2 regions of the Bacillus nitratireducens genome follow, and region 2 is predicted to be linked to the other one. Evidence: a T-box and tRNA genes for the amino acid it is inferred to sense, from the RefSeq annotation. Region 2 holds a T-box; the other holds one or more tRNA genes.
What was found. The T-box of region 2 lies ahead of metG (methionine--tRNA ligase). A T-box ahead of a tRNA ligase gene usually reads a tRNA of that ligase, here a tRNA-Met.

Region 1: it has a tRNA-Met gene. The T-box ahead of metG (methionine--tRNA ligase) is inferred to sense a tRNA for this amino acid. The anticodon was not compared.

Annotation. Positions count from the first base shown of each region.
Region 1 is NZ_JAUMJO010000015.1:15,613-24,069, forward strand. It holds gene spoIIE (stage II sporulation protein E) at 1-2,017, opposite strand, end outside; tRNA gene Q3V31_RS28830 (tRNA-Glu) at 2,276-2,347, opposite strand; tRNA gene Q3V31_RS28835 (tRNA-Met) at 2,361-2,434, opposite strand; gene Q3V31_RS28840 (S1 domain-containing RNA-binding protein) at 2,593-3,081, opposite strand; gene divIC (cell division protein DivIC) at 3,169-3,528, opposite strand; gene yabQ (spore cortex biosynthesis protein YabQ) at 3,525-4,178, opposite strand; gene yabP (sporulation protein YabP) at 4,175-4,483, opposite strand; gene Q3V31_RS28860 (RNA-binding S4 domain-containing protein) at 4,542-4,817, opposite strand; gene yabN (bifunctional methyltransferase/pyrophosphohydrolase YabN) at 4,832-6,292, opposite strand; gene Q3V31_RS28870 (putative polysaccharide biosynthesis protein) at 6,305-7,906, opposite strand; gene spoVT (stage V sporulation protein T) at 8,137-8,457, opposite strand, start outside.
Region 2 is NZ_JAUMJO010000005.1:471,660-480,116, reverse strand. It holds gene Q3V31_RS21235 (L,D-transpeptidase) at 1-92, shown strand, start outside; gene Q3V31_RS21230 (response regulator transcription factor) at 452-1,117, shown strand; gene Q3V31_RS21225 (sensor histidine kinase) at 1,095-2,537, shown strand; gene Q3V31_RS21220 (EamA family transporter) at 2,744-3,646, shown strand; gene metG (methionine--tRNA ligase) at 3,690-5,324, opposite strand; T-box leader at 5,375-5,647, opposite strand; gene Q3V31_RS21210 (class I SAM-dependent methyltransferase) at 5,763-6,581, shown strand; gene Q3V31_RS21205 (metal-sulfur cluster assembly factor) at 7,055-7,372, shown strand; gene Q3V31_RS21200 (M4 family metallopeptidase) at 7,416-8,457, opposite strand, start outside.

The DNA of each region.
Region 1 (8,457 bases), on a different contig from region 2:
TTCTTAAAGAAAGAATTGAATTGATGGACTTAATCGCTATTTCCTCATCAATACCTGATTGAAGTATCTTTTGTAATAATTTTACCGTTTCCCTACTCTCCATATGAGCCCTTTGCCCATTTCCCATACCATCACTAATCGCAAGTGCATATTTTCCAACACTTAAATCCATCATCGCGTAGGAATCGCCTGAAACAAATCCACCACCTTTTGCAGCCGTAGCCAATCCTGTATCAAGAGAATAGGTCTTCGCTGAGCCAAATGATATTAAACTGTGACCATTTGGATAAGAGGATTTCTCTTCATGCTTAACAACGATATTTTCTTTTAAAATATCCGAGAGCATCGGCGCAACCAATTTTTCACATTCTCCATGCTCATTAGATGCAACTGGAATCAACATTTCAATATCAATACTTCCTCTGTCTAAACAATAAATATCAACATGCTCCACTTCGACACCAAAATCACGAAATGCTTGTAAAATCTGCTCCTCCTGCGCTTGATGGTTCTCTCTTTCTCGTTGTATCTCCTTAGCAAAGTCTTCCATTACTTTTGATACACCTAGTAATTGCTCGGCTACAATTCTACGATTTTCCTTCATTTGTTTTCTTAATTTCTGTCCCTCATAGAAGTGATCTAATTCACCTGCTACTAAATCCGTTACTTTCTTCCCTCTCACACAATGCTTGTCCCATTCACGAACTAATTTCCGATTATGCTGCAACGTTCCTTCTTCTGTCTCATTCATTATTTGTTTCATATAATCGTACGTTTTATCAAAATTAACTACCCAACATTGATCCTTCTTAAAGCACGTTTGACATGTTTTTGCAGTAATTGTACTTAAAAATAAATCCGCTTCTGTTTCTTTATCTTCCTCTTCCACGTACCCATATACAGAAAAACTATTAGACAAAGCAGCAAATACATTAGCAAATTGATTGATTTTGTTCGCTGTAACATCGCGCATTCTTCGTAAATATTGTTGTTGATCTTGTGAGTGTTCTTGTGTACCTGGCATAAATTTAGCAATACGATCCATAACAAGTTTCGGTGTTAATAAAAAGAAAACAATTGCCACACCAGATTCAATTAAGGTTGTTACAATACTTGTTTGCTTGTCTACATATAACGTAATTAAACTTGTACCAATTAATAACCCTAAACTAACTCCTATACGCTTCCCTTCTTTCAACAATCCCCCAAGCAATCCTGAAAAGGCAAGGAGGCTAAGTTGAGACAAACTAGACACATTCGCTAAACTTAATATCAATCCAGTGACGACTCCCACCGTGGACCCTGTAGCCGCGCCAGCAATAAATGCAAATACTAATACTAAGTATCTAGTGAAAATATGTTGAATAGAAACATCATAAACGAACCAATCTGTTGTACCCGTTAAAACAGATGCTAGCAATATAATTAAACAAACAATTTCTTCTGTTTCTAACGCTTGTTGTTTCCCTTTCCTTTCCACCAATAGTGGAACACTTTGCAGAAATATCATCGTTAATACGAAACTAAGTCCTGCTTCGATCGTACTAACGAGCAAGTCATACATGGTGACGGTCTGTTGTGCAAAATATACAACAACTAAATGTGCGGTTAATGCGGAGATAAATACTTGGAATGGTACAAGTCCAACAGTTTTACGTGTAAATCGACTAAAGAAGATATTATAAATGAAGAAAGTAAAAATAGATGCAAAAGTAAAAAATAAATTATCTATCGAAACTGAAAGTGCTCCTCCCATCAGAGCTAAAAATGCGAGCGGCATTTTATCTCGCTTCATAACATAAACAGCAGCAAAAAACGGCAATGCAAAAGGTAAGATGTTCGTTAATATATATGCTCGTCCCAAAAGAAAACCAATAACAACAATTATGAATCCCCATCTAAAGAAAACTTGTTCAAATTTCATTCGCAACTTACTTGTCCACTTCATTGTTCCAAGCTGACTTTCATTCATCGCCAATGCACTTGTATTCATAGTATTCCTTCCTGCTTTAGGCATATTTTTAACACCACCTGCATAGTTTAATTACTGTAATTATAAAAGATGATTATTGGGATTTTTGTCAAAACAACAGTTTTCACTTTTATAATCGTTCGACGTTTTATTCGAAATAAGTCTACATATATACACAGTATTTAATTTATCCATTTAAAGTCGATGGAATATTCAGAAAATATAGGGTGATTTTGTAGAAGTGTTGTATGTCTTAATTTACTTAACAAAAAAAGATCATGCAATTTGCATGATCTTTTTAGATGACCCGTACGGGATTCGAACCCGTGTTACCGCCGTGAAAGGGCGGTGTCTTAACCACTTGACCAACGGGCCGTTAAATTAAATATAGCGGCGGAGGGGATCGAACCCCCGACCTCACGGGTATGAACCGTACGCTCTAGCCAGCTGAGCTACACCGCCATGTCGTCGTATTTAACGGACAATTAGTATCTTACATCAGATATGTTTTAAAGTCAACACATCTCAAAAACTTTTTTAAAATATATTCTCTCACATAAAAAAGTACCCGAGTAATTACTCTGGGTACCTCTCTATATGCTAAGAATTAAACGGACTTATTATCCGCGACGTGCGCCACGGCCACCACGTTTAGATTCTGTGTTACGCTTTAAAGAAGTTAAACGATCTTCACTATCTTTTAAAAAGCGTGCCATCTTTTGCTCAAATGTTTCTTTTGGAGCTCGGTCGTTACCGCCACCGCGGTTATCTCTGTTGAAAGAACGATTATTACGTTGTGGACGTCCAGAACGTTGTTGATCACCACCGCGTTGTTGGTATTCACCACGTGGACGATCTCCTTCTGTTTTTTCGCGTTCTTTCGCTTTTTTAATAGATAGACCAATCTTTCCATCTTTTTCAACATTAATAACTTTTACTTCTACTTGGTCGCCCACTTTTAAGTGATCGTTAATATCTTTCACATAATTATCAGCAACTTCACTAATATGAACAAGACCCGTTAAGCCTTCTGGCAGCTCCACAAAAGCGCCAAAATTTGTAATACCTGTTACTTTACCCTGTAACTTGCTGCCTACCTCGATTGACATAAAAAAAATGCTCCTCCTTAGTGGTTAAAAAGTCAAATTTTACTTTATTATATATAATCCTAAAATATAGTGTCAATAAGACATACTCTACTTAGAAACAGGAAAAATTATCTCCCCTTTTCCGGAGAAGAAATAATCCCTTCTAGCAATCTTTAAAACGTACTCTTCATCATTTAACTTTTGAACTTCGTCTTTTAGACTTTTTTCCTTTTTCGTTAATGAATCCAGTTCTTTTTTCATGTCCTTAACTTTTGCCTCTTTTGCTTTAATGGAACTGTTTTGTTGATAAAACGTTACACTAATACTCGCAATAATTGTAAAAGCAAAGACAAGAAAAACCGCTAAACGGCGATAAAGTCGCTTCCTGTTCTCATCCGTTTGTATTATATGTTCTTTAACAGGATTTGGACTCTGTTTTTCGATTGTTCTTTGTCTCAGTTCCCTCATTTCCGAGGTCCCCCTAACTTCTTTTTTATACGCTCCCATAATTGGAAGGTATGTCCCTTCAACTTTGCTATATATTGCAGGAACCCTACATGCTTCGTTATAAAAAGTTTAACACGATTAGGGAGAAGTTTCCATATGAGTGAAGCAATAAATCGAACAGGCCAGAAAAAAACTTTCCACATGAAAAGTAATATCCAAATCGCCATTTTCCATAACACACGTCCAATTGAAAGCAGTACACGAAATAAGAATAATATAAATGCAATAAATAGCTGCGCTATAATAATAACAGGTTTTATCATGAGTAGCTGTATAATTCGAACAAAAAATTGTATTGTTTGCACAAAAATATGGATGAGAAAATTTAACATCTTCATGTATAATGCTTTCAATAAACTTTGATATGCCGCAAAACCGCATAATAATGCCAAAAATACATATATACGTAATTCAGCTTCATTCACGAGCAGTAATACATAAAAAACGAATAAGGCTTGGACAATCCAAAATAGTATATCATGTATAAATACAAGCCAACGTTTACGCTCTTGGCGTTTTAAGAATCGTTGATACGTATCTAAAGATGCACCAATCCAAGCACCCATTCCAATCATTGAAAGCATTGTATACAACTGAATTGTTAGGCTCATTTAAACAACTTACTAAAGAAACCTTTAGTTTTCTCCCCTTGGTTCTCATCAATATACAGCATCTCATGAATTTTCCCTTTAATCGATACAACACCCTTTTCTACATCTAAATTCTTCATCTGTAAATTTTGACCACGAATTGTTAAAAAACCCATTACAGTCTCCAGTAAAAACTCTTCGCTATCAAAACTCTCCACTTGCTTTACACCGGTAATATCGATTACACGCCTGCCACGCATGATAATATCATGCTCTACAGAAACATTTTGTTGATTAGAAGACATAGGTGAGTAACCATTATTCACGAAAATCCCCCCATAGCTTTATACTAGCTAATAGTAATGTATGAAGGGGTGACCCATTTTAGAACAAGCCTTCTTCCGCTTTTACTTTTTCTTCGCGAACTATACTATACATGTTCGCTGCATCTTCTTTTTTAGTCGTTTCTTTCAATTCATTTACTTTCACAGTTACTATTTTTTGACCAAAACGAATTGTTAATTCATCATCTACCTTTACATCTGAACTCGCTTTTGCCACTTGACCATTAATGGATATTCTTCCTTGATCAGATACTTCTTTTGCTAATGTTCTTCTTTTAATTAAACGTGACACTTTCAAAAACTTATCTAAACGCATATCAAGTCCCCCTATTAACGCTCTGTTTGTTTGGCCTCTTCCCATAAAACATCTAACTGTTCTAATGATAAATCTTGCATTTCTTTATTCATTTCTGCTACTTTTGCTTCCATGTATAAAAAACGACCGGTAAATTTCTCATTAGTTGAATGCAACGCTTCTTCTGGATCTATTTTATAATGACGAGCTATATTAACAAATGCAAATAATAAATCACCAAATTCACCTAGCATCTTTTCCTCATCCATGTTTACAACTTCTTGCTGGAATTCTTGCCATTCTTCTAAGGCTTTCTCTATCATCGGCTGCACATCAACCCAATCAAATCCAACCTTTCCAGCTTTCTTCTGAATTTCATAAGCACGCATTAGCTGCGGTAAGCTTTTTGGAATACCCGTTAAAACAGATTCTTTCACGAATCCCTTTTCTTGTTTTTTAATCTCTTCCCAATTCGCAATTACTTCATCAGCATTATTTACATCCGTATTCCCAAACACATGTGGGTGACGACGAACCATTTTCTCAGATAAAGTTCGGATAATATCGTCTATAGAGAACCAACCTTCATCCTCTCCAATTTGGGCATGAAGCATAACTTGTAATAATATATCACCCAGTTCTTCTACTAAATGATCATCATCCTCTTCATCAATGGCTTCTAGCACCTCATATGCTTCTTCAATTAAGTATTTCTTTAAAGATTGATGAGTTTGCTTTTTATCCCACGGGCAACCATTCGGTCCACGAAGATCAGCAATAATTGCTCTAAGCACATCAAACTGCTGATACAAGGATGCACGTTCCTTAACTGGTGGTACATATACACTCGTTAAATTATTTAATTCTGTTTCATGATCTAACATGTATAATGGCACTTTTTTTACTTGCTCAAATGAAGTTCCTGCAGCTGTTACGATATACACTTCGTAATCATCTGGCAACATCTCCATTAACGGTAGTTTCACATCTGAAGCAACAAACGCATCATACACTTGGCAAAAGATTAAATGTTGACGTAACTCTAATTGCCCTCTTTCAAATGATGTAGCATCAATTAATTGAAATCCTTCAATCGGATCAATTTTTAGGCTCGCAAACATCGGATCAAGGAAACTTTGTCCACCTTCAAGTCGCACTTCAATATTTGCTACCTCTCCTTTTTCCAAAAGTAGCTGAACTGTTCTTTCTGCTACAAGCGGATGACCAGGAACCGCATAAATAATTTCTGTACCTTTAGCTTGTTCTAACAACGTATTCGCGATTGTTTCATATACGATTTCAAATGTATCATGCGCTTCGTATACATCGTCAAAAGCTGTATATTTTATGCCTTCTTTCTCCAATTCTTCTATAACTGGGTGTTCCTTCGTTCTAACAAACATATGGTCCGCTTCTTTTATCTTTCGATATACACCCATCGTTAACTGATCTAACTCACCAGCACCTAATCCTAAAATAGTAATAATTCCACTCACAACCAGTCACCTCTATCCACTCTTCTTCAATGAACCTTCTTTTTTCTCTTGTTTCATAACGGTTCCTAATTCTTCTTTTGTAAATACACGTAATTTTAAAATTAAAAACATATATGCTAATCCGCCGATAGCTACACCTAACAGCGCTTCAAGCGTCGCAATTCCTCTATGTCCTGTATCAATTACTAATCCAGACATTCGCAACACACGCATAAAGATTATTAATACAAACCCCATACCAATGCCACTAATAACTACACCTAACATATTCCGCTTATCAATAAGCGGATCTGATACAGCTCGCATAAGTAACACACTATTTAGCAAGGCAATTACAATAAGCGCAACTAAAGTTGCAATTGCAGCTCCCTTTACACCAAAATACGGCATTAATATATAGTTTAAAGCTAGCTTCAAACAACCTCCAAATACAACGAATATTGCTGGTTTTAATGTTTGTCCCAACCCTTGCAAAATAGAAGCAGTTGTAATTGACAATGAACTAAATAAAATAGATAAAGATAAAATCGATAACACATCTGATCCATCACTATTTTCAAACAACATAATATTTGTAGGTTGAATAATACAAGTTAATCCAATAGCAGCTGCAAATCCAATAACGAATGTTATTTTCATTGCTAACTTTACCTTTTCTTGAATAAAGGAAAAATCTCCTCTTTCTTTCGCCGCTGTAATAATAGGTATAAGTGACAATGAGAAAGAAGTTGTCACAACAGTACCCAATTGCATAAGCGGGATACTTCTATCATAAACGCCTTTTAGTACCTTTGCATTTTCAACTTGCTCCCCCGCGCGAATAAGCAAGGTATAAAAGGAAATAGAATCCGCCATTTGTATAAAAATAAGGACTAAATTACTAACACAAATCGCCAATCCCTGCCAAAAAAGGATTCTAATAATCCTTTTTTTATCTCCAACTCTCTTCCAACTTTTAAAGAAAATAGACCGGAAATCATGACGCATATAAAGTAAAAGTACGATAATCCCAATAAGCCCACCTGCAATTGAACCTAACATAGCACCCGCACCAACTGTATATAAATCAAATCCATGAGCAATAAGGAATAGTGATAAAAACACAATAATAGAAACACGAATCGTTTGTTCAATTACTTGCGAAACAGCCGTCGGCATCATATTATTGAATCCTTGAAAATATCCTCTCGCTACAGATAAAAATGGCATTAGTAGGAATGAAAACGAAATAACACGTAATAATTTATCCAAATGTATATCGCCCATAGCCGATGCAATTGTTTCGGCACCGAAGAACAATGTGAAAAACCCCACAAATCCAATTCCTAATAAAAACCAAAAAGATACACAAATAATTTCTTCTGCTTCTTTTTGTTTTCCTTGTTCTAATCTTTCTGCGACCATTTTTGAAATAATAATGGGAAACCCATAAGTAGCTAAAATTAAACAAAATCCATAAAACGGATAAATTTGTTGGTAAATATAAAAACCAATATCACCCGCTATATTTTGATATGGAATACGGTAAAAAGCGCTTAATACTTTCGTAACAAAACTTGCGATTGTTAATATAATAGCCCCACGCCAAAAGGCTTGATACTTCTTCGCTTCCATACAAGAAAACTCCTTTTTCTATTCTCACCCCTCGTATTATATCATAAAGAAAAGAACAGGCTCCCTGCCTCCACGAGTAATAATACGTTCGTGCAACATTGAAAATGTTCAACGAAAAAAGGTAGCAAAGCGCTACCTTCGTTCAATATACTTATATCTCCAAATAGTTAATTTCTCAAATAGAAATATCATAATTAGGAAAGATTGCTACTTATAGAAATTACACTTCACTACTGCTCCATTTGTTTCGCTAAAAAGCTTGCAGCTGTATTTACTGACTTATGCTCTACTTCACTTATAATGGCCTCTTTAGAGAAGATAACAACAGCTCCAATTGGATCCCCATTCGCAACAATCGGGCCAATTGTATAGGAGCTCACTTTTTCTGTTACTCCATCAATAATTGAAATTTCGCTTTCATCTGTCATAATTACAGACTTACGCTCTTCCATTGTCTTCTCGATTAAATCGCCAACACTTTTATTTAAGTATTCTTTTTTAGATATGCCTGCTACTGCGATAATAGAATCACGATCACATACAAGCACATT
Region 2 (8,457 bases):
CTACAACACTTGGCTGTATTCGCATGTATAACAATGATATACATTGGTTATTTGAACGTATCCACGATCGTGCCACTGTCACTGTAAAATAACATATGAACCAGATTTACATGTAGCCAAGAATTTTATATCTTGGCTTATTTTATTTATTCATTTACAGTAGCGAAACAACTATACTTGCATATATAATGAAAGTAGACTGCACTAAATAGCATCGAAACATCGATACACATGGATATTAAAATTAAACAGTTATAATATTTTATAACTGTTACATTGCACACTATAATAGAACTACTGTGATTCTGAAATATTCAGTTCCAATAAACAATTCCCCTTGCTACTTTTATGATTACTTTATAGCAGGGGCTTATTATATATATAACCTGAGTCATCCAAAAATGAAGAATTCGAATATTGCAGTAAAAAGCGTTATTTAGGAGGTGTTACTATGACGCATATACTGGTGATTGAAGACAACCCAGATATACAAGAACTTATTCGTGAATTTTTAACTGCCCAAAATTTTACCGTTGATGTGGTTGGCGCTGGAACGGAAGGAATTCTTCTTTTCCAAAAAAATTCATACGACCTTGTCCTCCTTGATGTAATGTTACCAGATATAGATGGTTATAGTATTTGTAAAATTATGCGAGGACAGTCTGATGTACCAATCATTATGTTAACAGGCTTACATAATGAAGAAAGTGAAATTAAAGGGTTTGAGTTGGGCGTTGATGACTATATTACGAAACCGTTCCATTACACGGTATTTATTAAACGTGTAGAAGCTGTATTAAGAAGAACAACAACGAAGGAAACCGAAACTGCAACTATACTACAATTCCATGAATTGATGTTAAATTCTACAGCATATGCGGCTTATGTTCATGGCAATCAAATTGAACTAACAACTAAAGAATTTGAGATTATATATACTTTGTTACAAAATCGAGGAAAAGTATTATCAAGAAGTGATTTGTTAAATAAGGTATGGGGCTATGAACATTATGGTGATGTAAGAGTTATAGATACACATATTAAAAATTTAAGAAAAAAATTGGGGATCCCTTATATTAAAACGGTGAAAGGCATTGGCTACAAAATCGAAGCATAGCAAGGATAACATCACCAAAAATATTTTCATCAAAACCTTATTGTTTTGTGTTCTTTTATCACTTTGCCTGTATCAAATTATTTATTTTCTAGCTTTAGACTATGATAAAGAGCGTTATGCGCAAAACCCTGAAACTCAAACTGTGGAACATGCGGATTCAGTTACGAATCATGAACAAAATAATAGAGAAGAAAATAAAGTTGTTTCAGAGGGTAGCATCTCAAATTTCCAGTCATCTATTATAGATTTCAAAACACTCTCTACAGCTATTAATCATCTTTTGCAACCTAGCCAAACTGCAACTGCAAAAGAAAATGCAGAAAATCTTTCGGGGGAAAGCAACAAAACTGAATCACATACTAAAGCGGAACAAACGGCCGCTAACACTGCTTCCTTACATACACAAAATGCAGAAAAGAAAACAAATGAAACACATGATAGTCCAAGTTTAGCAGATGCCTTGCAACACTTAGCTCCAAATATTGGTGTAACAATGCTTGCATTATCTCTGCTCGGTTCTTTAATTTATGCCAAACTAATTGCCAAACCTTTTCAATATATAAGTGATACTTTAAAAGATATTATAAATCTGGACTGTTCAGATAAACAATCACCTAACAAAAATACAGATCAAACAGATTTCAATTTACAAGTAGCGGCTTCACAAGTCCCAACTATTGTGAGGAATCTACACGAAACAAATAAAGATTTACGAAATGAGCTCAAGAAAGAACAACAATTAGAACAATCTCGTAAAGAATTTATGTCTATGGTATCCCATGAATTAAAAACACCTATCGCAGCCGTTATGGGACAACTAGATGGCATGATTCACGGAATCGGTGCATACCAAGATAGAGACAAATATCTAAAACGATCCTATGAGATGATGCAAGATATTAACGCACTAATGGAAAAGATGTCAGAATTATCCAAAATGCAAAATCCTCAATTCAAACCGAATTTAGAAGTTATTTCACTATCTAACATCATTGAGGACGTTATGAGGAAAGTAGATTATTTTATATCTGTAAAGCAATTAACTGTTCAATCTAACATTAAACAAGATGTAACAATTTTAGCTGATCCTAAATTTATTCAAACTGCTATTTTTAATATTATTTCAAATGCAATTCACTATACAATCGATCATCAGTATGTATATATAAAGCTTTATGAAAAACCGAACGGTTACGCATTAGAGGTTTTAAATACAGGTTCACAAATAGATGAGGACAAACTCGCTCATCTATTTGAGCCTTTCTATCGCGCTAATCCTGGAAACAATGGTTTAGTACAAGGTAGCGGTCTTGGATTATATATTGTAAAACAAATACTAGATAAACATCAGTTTCCTTATGGAATACAAAACACACCTCAAGGTGTAAAATGCTCAATTGTCTTTCCAAAAGCAATGTAAACTACTACTATAATTTCATACCCCAAACTCATACTTCGTATGAGTGGCGGAATTTTGTAGAGTCTCTTACTCTGTTTCGTTCGCCCGTTGTCCTTATTAGGATAACGGGCGTTTTTTATTTATCCCGATTGGTGCGGGCTAATAATCAGTGAGGGATGAACACCCTCCACTGATTAAAGTTTCACTTTATATAAGGAGGTTTTCCCATGGAAAAATTTAAGTATTCATTATTAGTTTTATTCGGCGCTTGTAGCTACGGCGTACTTTCAACTATTTTTAAGCTTGGATTCATCGATGGATTTTCAGCACACCAACTACTAGGAGGACAATATGTCTTCGGATGGATTGGCCTACTTTTACTTGTCCTTTTCTTTTCACGTCATAAAGTATCAAAAAAACAATTCTTTTCGTTACTAACAGTCGGCACCACAATGAGTATGACAGGTATTTTCTATGCTATTTCGGTAGAAGAACTGCCAGCCTCTATCGCTGTCGTTTTACTCTTTCAGTTCACTTGGATTGGTGTAGTCATCGAAGCAATTGCCAACCGAACATTCCCAAGCCGTGAAAAAGTTATATCTATTATTATTTTGTTTACTGGTACATTGTTTGCTGGTGGAGTATTTGAAGGACTTGGACAAAACTTTTCGACGAAAGGTATTATCTTCGGGCTATTAGCTGCCGTCTCTTTCTCATTCTATGTATTTGCAAGCGGGCGCGTCGCTACAGATGTTCCGCCTTATACGAAAAGCTTTCTTATGACAACGAGTGCTACTCTTATTGTATGTTTATTTTTCCCGCCTACCTTTTTAACGGACGGCGCTTTACAAGCAGGCCTATGGAAATATGCTTTCTTCCTTGGACTGTTTGGAGTTATTGTACCTGTCATTTGTTTTTCAATTGGTGTACCGAAAGTCGGAACGGGGCTTGGGACAATATTAGGTGCAGCTGAATTACCAACAGCAATTATCGCTTCTATTACACTTGTTCATGAAGTTGTATCGCTCATGCAGTGGATTGGGATTGTATTTATATTACTCGGTATTTTCACACCACAACTACTTACTGCTAGGAAAGAAAAAAAACATAATCGTGTGCATAGTGCATAGAAAAAAGACCTTTCATTTACTTGAAAGGTCTTTTTTCTATATCTCACTTTACCGCTCCATATAACTTCTCTATCTCATGCTCAATTTGTTTTACATCAATTCGTTCAAATAATGGCTGCACGCTATCAATTCTATTGGGCAACGTATTTTGAGGTTCCCAATTTTGTTTAACAATCGACAATATGTTTCTAACTTTCTCACTTGAAAATGGTAAAAACGGTTCAAGGAGATTTGCAAAATTAGCGATAAGATAAACACAATTATAAATCGTTTCTTCACATGAAACTGGGGCATCTTCTCTTTGTTTCCAAGGCTGCTTTTCATCAAAGTATTTATTTGCAAAACGTACTGCATCAAATATTGTCTCTAATGCCACCTTAAATTTTGCTTGCTCAATCAATTCCCCTACATTTTTATATAATCCTTCTATCTTCTCCTTCAGCTCTACATTAATAATTCCCTTCGGCACAATGCCATCATAATACTTTTCAATAAACTTTAATGTTCGGTTCACAAAGTTCCCATATGCACCTAACAATTCACTATTATGACTGTATATGAATTCACGCCATGAAAAATCAGTATCACGATTTTCTGGTGCATTTACTGTTAAAAAGTAACGAATAGAATCTGGATTATAGCGTTCCAATATATCAGGTACCCATACTGCCCAGTTTTTACTTGTCGATAACTTTCTTTTTTCTACTGTTAAATACTCATTCGAAACGATATGACGCGGGATCGCTTCTTCTCCTATTCCAAGTAATACCGCTGGCCAAATGATGGAGTGAAACGGAATATTATCCTTACCATGTACATAATATGTTTTCGCATCTCTATTCCAAAACTCTTGATCAGCTTTCTCTGTTTCTTCAGCCCAGTGTTTACTCGCTGAATAATATCCTGTCACCGCTTCAATCCATACGTAAATTTTCTTATCTTCATATCCTTCCACCGGAATTGGTACCCCAATTGGTAAATCACGTGATACTGCCCTATCTTGTAATCCTTCCTTTAAATATCTCTCTGTTAATTGAATTGCATTGTCGCGCCATGTTCCTTTCTGCTTTGCAATTTCTACAGCCGCTTTAATTTGCTGCTGAAATTTATGCAATGCAAAATAGAAGTGCTCTGTTTCCTGTACTGATGGCGTACTACCACATAACTTACACTTCTTTTCTAACAAATCGAGTGGATCTAAGATGGCAGAACAAGCATCGCATTGATCTCCTCTTGCTGCCTCATGACAATGTGGACAAAGGCCTTCTACATAACGATCTGGTAAAAATTGCGTACACGTTTCGCAATAAGCTTGTTCAACTACTTTTTTATAAATATAGCCTTCTTCTAATAAACGCAAAAAGACTTTTTGAACAGTTTCATGATGGTGCTCACTATCTGTACGTGTATAGCAATCATAAGTAAAACCAAGGCTACGAAAACATCGCTCAAACTCTTCGTGATACTTATCAGCAACTTCTTTCACCGTCACACCTTCTTGTTTTGCTCTAATTGTAATCGGTGTTCCATTACAATCACTTCCTGAAACATACAACACATGCTCACCTTTCGCCCTATAATAACGTGCTAAAATATCTCCTGGTAACAAACTAGCAATGTGTCCAAGGTGTAACGAACCATTTGCATACGGCCAAGCGCCTCCAATAAAAATACTCATCTTATATTCCTCCTTTAAAATATAAAAAGCCCCGCCCTTATCTTAAAAAAGATAAGGGCGGGGCTGTATAAACAGTCGCGGTACCACCTTATTTCGTCAGTCATTCGCATAACTAACCTTAACAAGTACGGAGCAATTCATGCTCGTATACTGTGGTTTTGATAACGAGTACCAACTCTCGTCGCCGCCTACTATTATCATTTGATAAGTTCAGAACGAAGCTCAAAGGCCATTGTTCAAATGAATATTCTTGCTTCTTCTCAGCTACCGAAGCTCTCTGGAAAGAATGGTTCCATTCTACTTTTCCTTTTCAACGCTTTTATGTATAAAACGTATTTTACGACTTAACAACAGAAAAATCAAACTTTAATTCAAAAAAGAACAGGAAACCCCACTCATTCACCGAATAACTATATGTTCACAAAAGGAGTGATAAAATTGAATCAAAAACAACTAAGCACGATTAATGAAAAAAGCTGGAATGCAGCTGCTTATGAAGCTTGGACGAATCGTCACGGCACACCGACAGAATATGCAAAAAAACTCATGCAAGATCCTGTTCATGAAGTCTCCTACTATTTACCTTACATACAATCTCCAAAAGGAAAGCGTATTATTAATTTACTCGGATCAAAAGGTAACAAAGCAGTTGCTCTTGCTCTTTTAGGAGCCGATGTAACAGTTGTAGATATTTCAGCAAGTAACGAAAAATATGCAACCGAACTAGCCGAGGCTGCTGGCGTCTCTATTCAGTATATCGTTTCCGATGTACTAGATCTAAATCTATCTCAGTCATTTGATATCGTGTTACTGGAACTTGGCGTGCTCCATTACTTTTTAGACTTAGAGCCACTCTTTCATATAATCTCCCACTTACTAAAACAAGATGGGACATTTATACTGCGTGATTACCATCCCGTTTATACAAAATTATTAGGAGTAGATCATCCATCATTTCGAGCAAATGAAAATTATTTCGATGAAGAACTTATTGAAGATGACGTAGCTTATAGTATCCTCCTTACGGAATCGCAGAAAGCTGCTGTACCGAGAACAAAAATTAGGCGCTGGACACTAGGAGAAGTTATTACAGCAATGGCAGAAGCAAATTTCAAGATTGAAAAATTAATTGAAGAACACGGATCTCATCAAAGGTGGGTCTTCCCTTCTACTTCACCGGAAGGAATTGAAGAACGTATACCCGGGCTATATACATTAATTGCGACAACATGCAAAAAAGGATCCCTTCACGGATAGGATCCTTTTTTTGCATGCTTACGCATATAAGTTGAGGTTGGAGATTACCATAATTCTGTAGAATAGGACACAAGATATTTCAACATTCGTCTCTGACTTACGTCGTCAAAAAGGGGTATGACCAACATAACGAAGAGTAATGTTTCAGTTGATAGTGATAATCGTTATCAACTAATTAGAAGTATACATGATGTTATTTCGAATTACAATAGGATTTCTTATTTTTATTTAAGAACTTTTGATATATAAATGTATACATTTATATATCATTCACTTATACTCATCTGCCCTTTTCCATTATCCGCTATAATTTTCATTGAATAGATTAATAACCTTTAAAATAAAGAGGGATTACTTTTTTAACCCCCTTTTGTCATTTACAACTTTCAGCTTTAAGGGGTTATTTACTGCACTTATCCCGCATATCCGTTATAATGAGAAACGATATCATTAATATTTAGGGGGTGCTACGCATGTCACAACAAGCCTTTGAAGAAAAGTTATATGCCAACTTAGAAGCTGTTATTGACCCTGAACTAGGTGTTGATATTATCAATCTTGGATTAGTTTATGACGTTACAGCAGATGAAAATAATAATGCTGTCATTACAATGACGATGACTTCTATCGGTTGTCCAATGGCTGGCCAAATCGTATCAGACGTTAAAAAAGTATTATCAACGAACGTACCTGAAGTAAATGAAATAGAAGTAAACGTTGTATGGAATCCGCCCTGGACAAAAGAACGTATGTCACGTATGGCGAAAATCGCATTAGGTATTCGTGACTAAATAAAGAAAAGACCTGACAATCCAGTCAGGTCTTTTTCTCTTATTATTTTACTCCTACAGCATCATAAGCTTTCGTTACAGCTTGTACAGCTTTAGAGTTTTTACCGTATAAATCCTCTGCTGATTGAAGTGCAGCTTGGCGCATCATTTTAAAGTCAGAGTTTGCAGTTAAATATTTTGTAAGAGCACGATAGTAAATTTTTTCTGTCGCTTCACGGCCCACTCCAGTTACTTTCACATTGTAATGCGTGCCGCCCTCAGACACTAAATACGCCGCCTTATTGTTAATACTACTGTTAATATGAACGCCGCCATTATCAGCTGTTCCAGTATAACGTTTATTATAGTGATCTGGGTAACCTTCACCTGGTTTTAATGGGTTTGGAATAGATGCTGGATCCTTTAGAGAACGAAGTGCATCTCCAGGTTTACCAGGTGTATAAATATCAGCACCTAAATCCCAGCTCTTCTTCTCAACCATGACGCCCATAATATCAGATAACGATTCATTTAACGCTCCTGATTCATTTTTATATACAAGGTTTGCTGTATGTTCAGTTACAGCATGCGTTAATTCGTGGCCAATAACGTCTAGGCCAGCTGATAATGGAATAAATGTCTTACCATCTCCATCACCATACATCATTTGTACACCGTTCCACGCTGCGTTATTCCAAGATTCACCTACGTGAACAGCAGAAATAAGTTTTGCACCTTTATCATCGAAAGAGTTACGGTTAAATGTCTTTTTATAATAATCATATACTTTTCCTGCATTCACATGCGCATCAACTGCCGCTTTATCTTCGAAGAACTTAGATTTACTTCCAATTTCTTCTCCTGTATATCCAAGAATTTGTGAGAATAAATTAAACCAGTCTTCGTTCATATTCTCTGCATCAAATGTATGGACACCTTGTCCTCGTGTACCATCAAATAAGTTGAACGCTCCTGTTTTCGTATCTTGAGCAATTTCAAATGATTGTCTAGCACCTAATACTCCGTAACCAAATCCAGTAATGTTATCTACAGCATTATATTTCTCAATAACATTTCCATTTGTTGCATCAACAAAGTAATGCCAA